Linked DNA regions of Streptosporangium sp. NBC_01755. The protein of the gene in region 1 interacts with the protein of each later gene in a pairwise test. Links are inferred from orthologs where the notes say so. Each region holds a gene or a part of one and is shown in the gene's direction. Other genes may lie near its edges. The genes, in order: OG884_RS05480 and ftsZ.

What was found.
Region 2: the proteins of OG884_RS05480 (region 1) and ftsZ interact in binary tests that used the Escherichia coli proteins (3 or more experiments, as listed by UniProt). The link is inferred for Streptosporangium sp. NBC_01755 from one-to-one orthologs.

The regions. Positions count from the first base shown.
Region 1 is NZ_CP109131.1:1,297,125-1,303,554, reverse strand. What follows is about bases 1,464-4,425. They hold OG884_RS05480 (rod shape-determining protein), read left to right. Parts: upstream 1,464-2,409; coding sequence 2,410-3,441; downstream 3,442-4,425. Other genes in these bases: mreD (rod shape-determining protein MreD), read left to right, coding at 4,354-4,425; mreC (rod shape-determining protein MreC), read left to right, coding at 3,441-4,349; ndk (nucleoside-diphosphate kinase), read left to right, coding at 1,808-2,218; OG884_RS05490 (hypothetical protein), read left to right, coding at 1,464-1,716. Also shown: more of OG884_RS05490, read left to right, coding at 1-1,463; more of mreD, read left to right, coding at 4,426-4,881; mrdA (penicillin-binding protein 2), read left to right, coding at 4,942-6,430. UniProt on the Escherichia coli protein: Forms membrane-associated dynamic filaments that are essential for cell shape determination. Acts by regulating cell wall synthesis and cell elongation, and thus cell shape.
Region 2 is NZ_CP109131.1:6,269,117-6,275,439, forward strand. Bases 6-2,860 are described here. They hold ftsZ (cell division protein FtsZ), read left to right. Parts: upstream 6-679; coding sequence 680-2,041; downstream 2,042-2,860. Other genes in these bases: OG884_RS29780 (cell division protein FtsQ/DivIB), read left to right, coding at 6-454; OG884_RS29790 (YggS family pyridoxal phosphate-dependent enzyme), read left to right, coding at 2,239-2,860. In the rest of the region: more of OG884_RS29780, read left to right, coding at 1-5; more of OG884_RS29790, read left to right, coding at 2,861-2,943; OG884_RS29795 (cell division protein SepF), read left to right, coding at 3,062-3,565; OG884_RS29800 (YggT family protein), read left to right, coding at 3,648-3,935; OG884_RS29805 (DivIVA domain-containing protein), read left to right, coding at 3,985-4,842; OG884_RS29810 (hypothetical protein), read left to right, coding at 4,886-6,323. UniProt on the Escherichia coli protein: Essential cell division protein that forms a contractile ring structure (Z ring) at the future cell division site. The regulation of the ring assembly controls the timing and the location of cell division.

The DNA.
Region 1 (6,430 bases):
ATCGTCGCCATTCCCAACACCATCTCGGTGGTCGCCGCCCTCCTGCCGCCGGAGGTCTCGCAGATAGCGATGATCAGGGCACACGGGCTGGCGCTCCCCGCGATGGTCCTGACCATGCCGGTGGCCGCGGTACTGGTGCGCCGGGTGAGGGCGGCCCCGATGGTGGTCGCGGGGCTGACCCTGCTCGCCTTCGCGGACGCCGCCGGCGGCTATGCGGGGTCCACGGCGCTGGTGGGGATCCTGCGGGTCCTGCACGGTGTCGGCGCGGGCCTGCTGGTCCCCGCCACCCTGATGGCCGTCTGGGGGCGTTCCCCGTTCCTGCGGGTGGTGTGGGCGGCCACGCTGGCGGCCAGCCTCCTGGCCGCACAGGCGCTCGCGCTCTGGCCACTCGACCAGGTCGACTCCTGGCGCGTCACCCTCCAGCCGTACCCGATGCTCACCGGGGTGGCACTCGTGCTGGCCGCGCTCTACCTCGTGCTGTGGCTGAAGGACGGTGAGGGCGCTGCCGGCCCGGACCCGGGCGGCGCGGCGCGTGGGCGCACGCTGTGGGCGGTCGTGCCCGCCGCGGGCGTCGCGGCCCTCGCCCTGGGCAGCACGTTCGACTGGTCGGCGAGTCTCGTGATCCGCGCGGCCCTGGTGTCCGTCCTCGTGCTGCTCGCCCTGGCCTCCTCGGGTGCCTCACGGGGGGCCGTCGGCCGTGCGCCGGCCTACGCGATGGTCGCGGTCGGCGTCGTCGTCCTGCCCACCGCGGCTCAGGTCACCTACGTCGAGCTCGGTGGGCTGGGGGGTCCAGGTCTGTCCGGCCTGTGGTCGGCCTTCGCGATCGCCGCCGTGGTGGCTCTCCTGGCCGCCGCGCTGACGAACCGGCTGGGCGTCACGACCATGCCCATGGTCACCGCCGGTGGCCTGGTGGTGGTGGTCGCGGGCCTGTGTGCCGTACGGCTCTTCCTTCCCACCTCGGGCGGGCTCGCGCTGATCCTCCCGTTCGCGCTGCTCGCGGGGGGCACCTCGGTGGCCCTTACCGGCGCGCTGCGTTCCTGTGCCGAGGAGGCCGCGCTCCTGGCACTGTCGCTGTTCTTTCCTGCGGTGCTGGCGGGTTTCCTGCTGGGCAGCGGCGTTCAGGTCGCCCAGCTGCGGGAGGCCAGGACCCCGCAGGCACTGGTCGACGGGTTCGTGGGCGCTCTGCACCTGTGGACACTGGTCGGGGGTGGCCTGGTGCTCGTGGTGATCGTGCTCGCCGCCGTTCTGGCCCGTCTCCTGCCGGGGAGTCCGGACAGCCTGCCGGGGAGTCCGGACAGCCCGCCGGATGCCGGTACGGCGGACGTCTCGCCGATGGCGGGCCCCGCCTCCGGGCTGGTGCCCTCTCCCGCGGGGGAGGCCGATCCCGCCGGCGGAGCCTGGCAGGGAGCCGTCACGCGCGGACAGCCGGGGCCCACGGTGGTGCGGCCGCGCTCCGAGGCAGTGGCCGGTTCCCACACGCCGGCCCGCTCGAAGCCGGAGGCCAGGCCCATGAGCGGGTCCGTCGCCGCGGCCGGAGGAGGGACCGGGGCGGGCAAGGGCAACAGGTCCAGGCCTCGGCACGAGCCGGACCGCGTTCCCGAGAGCGACCCCGACACGGAGCCGGAGCCGGAGAAGGTGGTCGCGCCACCGGTGGTGGTGCCACCGCCCGCGCCCTCGCCGGAGGACGGCCCTGGGGGCGGCCCGGCCCTCCAGTGATTCCGTCGACCACGGGAAAGCGTGTGAAGGGCGGTAAACTTCGCGCGATTACCGCAGTCCGCGACCCATACATGTTCGAAGGAGAACTTCAGTGTCCGAGCGCACCCTTGTCCTGATCAAGCCCGACGGTGTGGCGCGTGGTCTCATCGGCGACGTGATCGCCCGTGTCGAGCGCAAGGGTCTGAAGGTCGTGGCGCTGGAGCTGCGTACCCTGGACGTCGAGACCGCCAAGACGCACTACGCCGAGCACTCCGAGCGGCCGTTCTTCGGTGAGCTGGTGGAGTTCATCACCTCCGGCCCGCTGGTCGCGCTGGTGCTCGAGGGGCCGCGCGCCATCGAGGCGTTCCGCTCCCTCGCGGGCCTGACCGACCCGGTCAAGTCCGCTCCCGGCACCATCCGCGGTGACCACGCTCTGGAGATCGGCGAGAACGTCGTGCACGGCTCGGACTCCCCCGAGTCCGCCGCAAGGGAGATCAAGATCTTCTTCCCGGATCGCTTTTAGGCGTCCGCTTTTATCGTGTTTGTCGGGCCCCGCCGTCCTTCTGGACGGCGGGGCCCGACGTATTTGGCTAACCCAAGATTTTGCTGCGGCAGGCCGGCTCATTGCGCTCAAGGGTGGGTGCGTCACGTTACGATTCGAGTGCGTTCCGTAGTTTTCGCCGACGACCTGACGGAAGGAGGCCGGCTTTCCTCATGGGCAGCAATCTTGCTTTTTTGGGCCGTGACATGGCAGTCGACCTCGGCACCGCGAACACCCTTGTGTACGTCAGAGGGCGCGGGATCGTGCTCAACGAGCCGTCCGTCGTAGCGATCAACAGCATCACCGGGAAGATCGTGGCCGTTGGCATCGAGGCCAAACGGATGATAGGCCGCACTCCGAGCAACATCATCGCCATCCGCCCGCTCAAGGACGGTGTCATCGCCGACTTTGATGTCACCGAGCGCATGCTGCGCTACTTCATCCAGCGGGTGCACAAGCGCCGCCATTTCGCCAAGCCGCGCATCATCATCGCCGTGCCGAGCGGGATCACCGGGGTCGAGCAACGGGCGGTCAAGGAGGCCGGGTACCAGGCGGGCGCCCGCAGGGTCTACATCGTCGAGGAGCCCATGGCCGCCGCGATCGGCGCCGGGCTCCCCGTGCACGAGCCCACCGGCAACATGGTGGTCGACATAGGCGGTGGCACCACCGAGGTGGCGATCATATCGATGGGCGGTGTGGTCACCAGCCAGTCGATCAGGGTGGGCGGTGACGAGCTCGATCAGGCGATCATCGCCTTCGCGAAGAAGGAATACTCGCTCATGCTCGGCGAGCGCACCTCCGAGGAGATCAAGATGGCCATCGGCTCCGCCTGCATGCTCCCGGAGGAGAGCCATGCCGAGATCAGGGGCCGTGATCTGGTCAGCGGCCTGCCGAAAACGATCGTGGTGTCGGCGGCCGAGATCCGCAAGGCCATCGAGGAACCGCTCAACGTGATCGTCGACGCGGTCAAGACCACACTTGACAAGTGCCCGCCGGAGCTCTCCGGAGACCTCATGGACCGGGGGATCGCCCTCACCGGGGGTGGGGCGCTCCTCAAGGGCATGGACGAGCGGCTGAAGGCCGAGACCGGCATGCCGATCCACCTCGTCGACAACGCACTCGACTCCGTGGCGTTGGGCACGGGCAAGTGCGTCGAGGACTTCGACGCCCTGCAGCAGGTCCTGGTTCCCGAGCCGCGGCACTGATGAAGGACACCCGCCGGGCACGGGTCAACCTGGGGCTGCTGCTGGCCGCCGCGCTCGTGTTCGTGACCATCGACCACCGTTCGGCCACGCAATCCCCGTTCGGGCCGCTCCGTACGGCCGGCACGACATTGTTCGGCACCGCGGAGAGTGTGGGGTCGGGGATCGTGCGGCCGGTCGGCGAGTTCTTCGAGACGATGGCCGAGGCTCCTTTGGCGCGTGGACGCATCGAGGAGTTACGCGCGGAGAACCAGCGGCTCAAGCGCGACCTGGCGGCGCAGAGCCTCGACCGGGGGCGATCGGAGGAACTGCGCAAGCTGCTCGGTGTCTCGGGCACCGGCGGCTACAAGATCCTGCCCACCCAGGTGATAGCTCGGCGCGGTGCTCCAGGTTTCGAGGAGGCCGTCGAGCTCGACGTGGGGCGCGCCGACGGGGTGCGCACCGAGATGACGGTGCTGAACGCCGACGGCCTGGTCGGCAGGGTGGTCCATGTGGGCCCGTCCACCTCGACCGTGGTCCTGCTCAGCGACCCCGCCTCGGCGGCCGGGGCCCGGCTGGAGGGAAGCAACGAGATCGGGGTGGTGCACGGGGTGGGGGAGAACGGCCGCCTGGTCCGTTTCCGGCTGCTCGACTCGACCGCGCCCATCATCCCCGGTCACCGCATCGTGAGTTTCGGTTCCCAGCGCGGCGCGCCGTACGTGGCGGGGGTGCCGATCGGAGTGGTGGAGCGGGTGGAGGCCACACCGGGTGAGTTGACCCGAATCGCGTACGCGCGGCCGTATGCCGACCTCACCGCGCTGGACGTGGTCGGCGTGGTGGTACAGGCGCCGCGCCGCGACCCGCGTGACACGGTGCTCCCCTCCGGCCGGGGAAAGGCGGCGGCTCCCCGCTTCCAGCGAGAGGGGCTCTGACGGGATGGGCCGCAACGCGATCTTCGTGACGCTGCTCCTGGGAATCATGATCTTCCAGGTGACCGTCGTCAACAGGTTGCCGCTGCCGGGACAGGCCGCGCCGGATCTGGTGCTGCTCGCCGTGGTGGGGTACGCGCTGGCCCGCGGGGCCGCGGCGGGGGCGGTCATGGGTTTCGCGGCCGGACTTCTCAGCGATGTGCTGCCGCCGGCCGCGCACCTGTTCGGGTACCACGCGCTGGTGCTCTGCCTCGTCGGCTTCATGGCGGGACGCGCGGTGGAGAGCCATCCGGGGGCGGGGCCGCTCGCGGCGCTGGCCTGCGCGGCCGCCGGTCCGGTGATCGCGGTGGCGGCCGGCGCCCTGCTGGGAGACCCGCGGACCGGCATGTCCATGCTCACGACGGCGCTGCCGCAGGCGGTGCTCTACAACCTGCTTGCCGCGTCGCCGGTGGTGTGGGTGGTGCGAAGGCTCGTCTGCGGGCCGGAGGCGCGCCCCGTCCAGGTGCTCGGATACGTCATGCGGAGCCGCTCGTGAGGCCGCGTACGAGGCACCTCGTGCTGCGGGACACGTGAGTGGCGGTGGGGAGGAACGGGCATGGGCCTGATGCGAGGGCGACTGGTCGTGGTGCAGTTACTGGTGGTGTCGATGCTGGCGCTGCTCGCCGTCCGGCTCTGGCAGGTACAGGTGGTGCGCGGCCCGGAGTACGTGGTGGCCGCCACCGAGACGCGCACGCGCGATGTCGTCGTTCCCGCGGTGCGCGGGCAGATCCTCGACTCGACGGGCCATCCGCTGGTGCGAAACCGGACCACACTGGTGGTCTCGGTCGACCGCACCCGCCTGAACCGGATGGAGGGCAACGGCAAGGAGGTGCTCGAGAAACTGGCCGCCGTGCTCGGCCGTCGCCCCGCCGAGTTGCGGGAGCGCATCAGGGCATGCGGGCCGGGGGTCACCCGTCCCTGCTGGCCCGGCTCCCCGTACCAGCCGATCCCCATCGACGCGGACGTCACCACGCGCGAGGCCCTGCAGATCCTGGAGCGGCAGGAGGAGTTTCCCGGGGTCACGGCCGAGGTGCAGGCGGTGCGGGAGTATCCGAGCCGGAGCGCGGGAGCACAGGCGCTCGGCTACCTGCAGCCGATCACGCAGGAGGAGTTGAACAGGCGCGACGGGCTCAGGGCGGCGTTCTCCGGGGTCGACCTGGTGGGCAGGGACGGCCTGGAGTCGGTCTACGACGTGTCCCTGCGGGGAACGCCGGGGATGCGGCGGGTGCAGGTCGATCGGCTTGGCAAGGTCACCGGGGTGGAGCAGCACGTGCCTCCGGTGCCGGGCGACACGCTCATCACCAGCATCGACTCCAAAGTGCAGGCAACGGCGGAGAAGGCGCTGGCCGAGGCGATGAAGGGCGCGCCCAGCGCCGACGGAGCGGCGGCGGTGGTACTGGACGTGAAGACGAGCAGGGTCGTCGCCCTGGCCAGCGCGCCGACGTACGATCCGGAGATCTGGACCGGGGGAATCTCCGAGGTGCACTACCAGCGCCTGCTGTCCGGCAAGGCGGGCAAGCCGCTGATCTCCCGGGCCATCAAGGGCGAGTTCGCGCCTGGTTCGACGTTCAAGGTGTCGTCGGTGGCGGCGATGCTCAAGGACGGCTACCCGCTGAACGGCCAGTACGACTGCCCGGGGTCCTTCATGGTGGGCGACCGGCCGTTCAACAACTTCCGGGGTATCGGGCTGGGAACGCTCACCCTGCACACGGCGCTGGTGAAGTCCTGCGACACGATCTTCTACCGGGCGGCCTACGAGCAGTGGCTGCGCGACGGCGGGCTCACCCCCAAGGCGAGGACCAAGGAGCCGATGGCGGCCATGGCGCGCGCCTATGGTTTCGGCCGCCCCACCGGTATCGACCTGCCGGGTGAGTCGGCGGGTCGGATCCCCGACCGGGCTTGGAAGAAGACGCTCTGGGCGGTGACCAAGGACACCAACTGCAAGCGGGCCAGGACCGGTTACCCGGAGGTGGCCAGGAGCAGTCCCAGCAGGGCCGCCTTCCTCAAGCGACTGGCGTACGAGAACTGCCTGGAGGGGTACCAGT
Region 2 (6,323 bases), 5.0 Mb from region 1 along the record:
AATAGGCCGGATCACGCAGATCGAGTCGGTGACGGTCAGCCGCGCCTGGCCTGGGACCCTGTGGGTGAAGGTCGTGGAGCGCAGGCCGGTGGCGGTGGTGCCGGTCGGTGGCAGGTCCGCGCTGATGGACCGGCACGGGATGGTCACCGAGGTCAAGGATATCGCGCCCCCGGCGCTGCCCGTGCTGCGGGTGGACCGGCCGGGGCCGGGGGACCCGGCGACCGCGGCGGCGCTCACGGTCATCGCCGCGCTGCCGGAGAATCTGGCCCGCCGGGTCGCGGAGGTGCTCGCACCGTCGGCGGAGACGGTCTCGTTGCGGCTGAAGGACGGCCGCGCGATCGTGTGGGGTGGCGGTGACCGGCCCGCGGACAAGGCACGGATCCTTGTTACGCTGCTCAAGCGTCCGGCCGACACCTATGACGTCAGTTCGCCTGACGTCGTGACGGTTAAGTGATCTCATCGGATGGCGGGCGTTCCCGGAAAAGGACGGCCCGCGACACGCTGGACGTGCTTGCGGCGCGGTTAGTTGACCCGCCAGGAGCGTAACTCCTACTGTCCGTATCACTCCTCAGGTTGACATAAAGCTAAATCTCAACTTGAGGGTGAGGGTTTTGGAAACGACGGCACGGGCCCCGTGCCGCATGAAATTGCAAGTCAACGAGCGGAAAGGCCCCTCGTCGTGGCAGCACCGCAGAACTACCTCGCGGTCATCAAGGTTGTAGGAATCGGCGGAGGCGGAGTCAACGCCGTCAACCGGATGATCGAGGAGGGACTCAAGGGCGTCGAGTTCATCGCCATCAATACCGACGCCCAGGCGCTGCTGATGAGTGACGCCGACGTCAAGCTCGACGTCGGGCGCGAGCTCACTCGCGGCCTCGGCGCGGGAGCCAACCCCGAAGTCGGGCGCAAGGCGGCCGAGGACCACCGTGAGGAGATCGAAGAGGTCCTCAAGGGCGCCGACATGGTTTTCGTCACGGCCGGTGAGGGCGGTGGCACGGGCACCGGAGGTGCCCCGGTGGTGGCCAACATCGCCCGCACCCTGGGCGCGCTGACCATCGGCGTCGTGACCCGGCCCTTCAGCTTCGAGGGGCGGCGCAGGGCGATGCAGGCGGACGCGGGCATCGAGACCCTCCGAGAGGAGGTCGACACCCTCATCGTGATCCCGAACGACCGGCTGCTGTCGATCTCCGACCGGCAGGTGAGCGTGCTGGACGCCTTCAAGGCGGCGGACCAGGTGCTGCTCTCCGGTGTCCAGGGCATCACCGACCTGATCACCACGCCCGGCCTGATCAACCTCGACTTCGCCGATGTGAAGTCGGTCATGTCCGGTGCCGGCTCGGCCCTGATGGGCATCGGCCACGCGCGCGGCGACGACCGTTCGGTCGCGGCGGCCGAGATGGCCGTGTCCAGCCCGCTGCTGGAGGCCAGCATCGACGGCGCGCACGGCGTGCTGCTGTCGATCGCCGGCGGCTCCGACCTCGGCCTGTTCGAGATCAATGAGGCGGCCCAGCTCGTCTCCACCGCCGCGGCACCGGACGCCAACATCATCTTCGGTACGGTCATCGACGACGCCCTCGGCGACGAGGTGCGCGTCACCGTGATCGCGGCAGGGTTCGACGAGCCCGCTCCCGAGCCCAAGCAACTCCCGCAGCCGGCGGCCCGCACGCAGCCCGCCTCGCGTCCCGCCCCGCCACCGCCCTCGGCGGCCCCCCCGGTCCGCCCGCTGGCGCCCACGGTCAAGGCGGAGCCCCGTCCGGAGCCCAGGGTGGAGCACGCGCCGCCCCCACCGGTGCGCTCGGTCGTCACCCCGCCGCCCGCGCCGGTGGAGCCGACGCCTCCGCCCCAGCAGATCCACCCGGTCCACCCGGTGGAGCACTTCGAGCCGCACTCCCCTCCGCTGTCGATCCCGCGTCCGGCTCCCGAGCCCTCGCAGCCGACGCCGATCTCCGCGAGGGTCACCGACCCCGCCCGGCGCCGACCGGTGATCTTCGAGGAGCAGGAAGAGGAGTTGGACGTCCCCGACTTCCTGAAGGAGCGGTGATCTTCGAGGAGCAGGAAGAGGAGTTGGACGTCCCCGACTTCCTGAAGGAGCGGTGATCTTCGAGGAGCAGGAAGAGGAGTTGGACGTCCCCGACTTCCTGAAGTGATATCGCTCACGGTGGGGGTGGGCGAAGAGCCTCCCGACCGTGCCGGGAAGAATGGGCTCCGCCGGTTTGCCACTGTCCGAGCGGCGGAGATGTGACGGAAACAACACGACGAGATGAGATAGCGGCCGGACTGGCCCGGGTCGAGGCGGAGATCGCCGAAGCCTGCCGGGCCGCCGGCCGCGGTCGCGAGGAGCTGACGCTCGTCGCGGTGAGCAAGACCTACCCCGCCTCCGACGTGCGACTGCTGGCCGGGCTCGGGATCGCCGACGTCGGGGAGAATCGCGACCAGGAGGCTTCGGTCAAGGCGCGAGAGTGCGCCGACCTCGGCCTCCGCTGGCACTTCGTCGGCCAGTTGCAGACCAACAAGGTCCGCTCGGTGGTCGGCTACACGGACGTCGTCCACTCGGTCGACCGCCCGCGCCTGGTCACCGCCCTCAGCCGGGAGGCACTCGGGGTGGGACGCCGGATCACCTGCCTGGTGCAGGTCGCGCTCGGCGGTGACCCGGCCAGGGGCGGCGTGCCTCCAAAGGAGGCCGAGGCGCTGGCGGACGCCGTGGCCGGGGCGCCGGGGCTGGAGTTGGGCGGGGTGATGGCGGTCGCGCCGCTGGGGGAGGAGCCGGGCAGGGCGTTCGCGAGGCTGAGGGAGATCGCGCGGTCCGTCCAGGAGGCCCACCCGGGCGCCGACGTCATCTCGGCGGGGATGAGCGGGGATATGTCCCAGGCCATTGCCAACGGTGCGACACACCTGCGTGTTGGTACGGCGTTGCTCGGTCGCAGGAAGCCCTTCGTCAGGTAATGTCCATTCAAGTGGACCTTGGCGTCCGCGTACCCGGACAGCGGTCGAACGGTGGTGAGCTCAGGGCGGTCGGGCTGTCCCTCGGGCACATCGAGGTAAGACGGAGGAAGAAGTAGCGATGGCCGGCGCGATGCGCAAGATGGCGGTCTACCTCGGTCTTGTCGAGGACGACCGCTACGAGAGATACGACAGCTACCCCGACGACGAGTACGAGGAGTTCGACGACCCTCGCAGGGAGGGCGACGAGCGTCCTGGCACGGTCCACGACCTCTCGGACGACACCGATCCCGGCGTACCCGCTCCGAGGCCCGCGACGGCTGTCCTGGAGCGCCGCACGACCGATCTGGCGCGCATCACCACCCTCCATCCCCGCACGTACAACGAGGCGCGGACCATCGGTGAGCACTTCCGTGACGGCACTCCTGTCATCATGAATCTGACCGAGATGGTTGACAGTGACGCAAAGCGGCTCGTTGATTTCGCGGCAGGTCTCGTCTTTGGCCTACATGGCAGCATTGAACGTGTTACCAACAAGGTGTTCTTGTTGTCCCCAGCCAATGTCGAGGTGACCGCCGAGGACAAGGCTCGAATCGCGGAACGCGGATTCTTCAACCAGAGCTAGAGTTCCACTATGAACAGTGACCGGCCCGACGGGTCCCGATGGGACGAAGGACGGCAGAGCGGAGTGGAGGCGAGGACGGACCGTGGGGATCGTTAGCGGGATCTTGGTCTTCGTCCTGTCCATCTATCTCGTTCTGCTGATCGGCAGAATGATCTTTGAGACGGTGCAGGCGTTCGCACGTCAGTGGCGCCCCACAGGCATCGTCCTGGTGCTGGCGGAAGCCGTATACACGGTGACCGATCCACCTCTCAAGTTCCTCCGCCGTTTCATTCCACCACTCCGGTTGGGTACGGTGGCCTTTGACCTAAGCTTCACAGTGCTGTTCATTGTGGTCTTGGTCTTGATCCAACTCGTGTCCGCGCTTCGTTGATCGGGTACCGTCCCCCCGGACAGACTCCAAGCGCGCCAAGGAGACCGAAATGCCGCTGACTCCCGCCGATGTGCGGAACAAGCAATTCAGTACGACCCGCCTTCGGCCGGGTTACGACGAGGAAGAGGTAGATGCCTTCCTCGATGAGGTCGAGTCCGAGTTGGACCGTCTCATTCAGGAGAACGAGGAGCTCCGCGCCAAACTGGCGGAGTGCCTGCGGGGCAAGGTCCCCGGCGGGATGGGCATGGCCATGGCGCCCGCCCCCATTGCCGAGCCCAAGCCCGAGATGATGATGCAGCAGCCGGAGCCGATGCGCGCTCCCGAGCCGGTGCAGCATCAGCAGCCCGTTCCCGTCGGAATGGGAATGCCGCCGGCCGAGGACAACATGGACACCGCGGCACGCGTGCTCGCCCTCGCGCAGCAGACCGCGGACCAGGCCATCGCCGACGCCCGCCGGGAGGCGGACGAGACGGTGACCCGGGCGCGCCGCGAGGCCGACGACATCCTCGGCAAGGCGCGTCGCCAGGCCGAGCAGGTCATCGGTGACGCTCGTGCCCGAGCCGAGACGCTGGAGCGCGACGCGCAGGAGCGGCACCGCCAGGCCATGGGCTCGCTGGTGCAGACCCGTGACGAGCTCGAACGTAAGGTCGAGGAGCTCCGTAGTTTTGAGCGCGAGTACCGTAGCCGCCTGAAGCTGTATCTGGAGAACCAGCTGGCCGAGCTCAACGTGGCTGCCGAGAGCAGCGGCGGGTTCCCGATCGTGAGCGGGCCTCCGGCCATGTCCCACGCGGTGACCCCGGGTGGTCAGCCGACGCTCCAGAGTGCGCCCAACCCGTTCGGCGGCGACCCGTCGCAGCACTCGGGCGCCTTCCAGGGCGTTGACGGTCCGCACAACGACCGCCGCTAAGGTGTCGGGTCACCCCCTTTGACCCGCATCCGGGAGTCTTTCTGTGATCCTTATCAGCGCCGGTTTGGTACTCACGGCCATCGTCCTGCTCATCGTGGGATTCGTGTTGGCCAAACCGTTTCTGGTCATGTGGTCGATCGCGGTCAGCGTGCTGTCCGCCGTCTTCCTGGTGATCGGGGCGTTGTTGCGGCGCCACGAGCTGTTCCCCGGTGCTCCCGCCGGGGCCGCTCCGCCCCTTCCCCCGAAGGGACCGATGCCGGCCGGGTCCGTCCCCGCGCCGCACGGCATGCCGAACCAGCCTTCCGCTCCACCGCACATGATGGCGCAGCACGGGATGCGGCAGCAGGTGCCCGCGGCCCCGACCCAGCCACGCCGCGGCCCGGTGGCCGGGCCGGCCACCGCCACCGCCGCGAGGCGGGGTGCCCTGGACGCCGAGGCGATCGTTCTGGTCGTCCCCGGCCGCAAGCGTTATCACATCGCGGGGTGCCGCCAGTTGGCCGGCAGGGATCATGAGGAACTCACCCACGAGGAGGCTCGTGAGGAGGGCTTCACGCCCTGCACCACCTGCCTGCCCGAACCCGCCGCCGGAACCCGGCCGTACCAGACCCCGCCAGGGGCGCGGGAGGCCGCCGAGCCCCTGAGCGCCTCCCGGGAGTCCGGGTCCTTCGACGGCGCCGGTGAGCCCGGCCCGCACGAGGCCACGGCCAGATTCACCGCCCCGTACCGGCCCGCGCGGCCCGCGGCCCCCTCCGGCGGGCAGCAGGCCCCCGGAACGCGGTCCGAATCCCAGCCCAGGCCGGACACTCCCGCCGCCAGGCGAGAGAGCACCGTGTCCCGGCAGGAGGCCGTGTCCCGCCACGAACCCCCGCGTTCCCCGCAGGAGCCCGTCACCCCGGCCCGGCCCTACATCCAGTCTCCCGAGCCGCAGGCACGGCCCCAGGAGCCCGTGAGCCCTCCGCTCCGCGCCGCGGAGCCGCCGACCCCCTCGGTGCCGATCCGGCTGCCGAAGATCCCCGAGATCCCGCACGCCGAGTCCGAGGCCACCAGCTGGTTCAGCCGTGACGTGGTCGTCCAGGCGTCCAAGCCCAAGCCGGAGACCCCGGTGGCTCCGGCCAGGCCCGAGCCCGAGGCGGCGGAGCCCGCCAAGCCCGGACCGGCCGTGGGCGGCGCCTCCGCGAGCCGGGGAGGGGCGCCTGAGAGCGCCAAGCCGGAAACCGGCGAGGCCGAGCGCACCGGCCCCGGGGCCGTCGAGCCCGAGAACGCCGCGTCCGAGAACGCCGCGTCCGAGAACGCCGCGTCCGAGAACGCCGCGTCCGAGAACGCCGCGTCCGAGAACGCCGCGTCCGAGAACGCCCCGTCCGGGGCCGCCAAGGCCGGGGCGCAGGCGAAGGCCGAAGCCGGGCCCTCGGCGCCCGGGACCCGCCCAGGGGCCGAGACCGCCGGGCGAGACTCCGCCCCGTCGGAGCCGTCCCCCTCGGGCA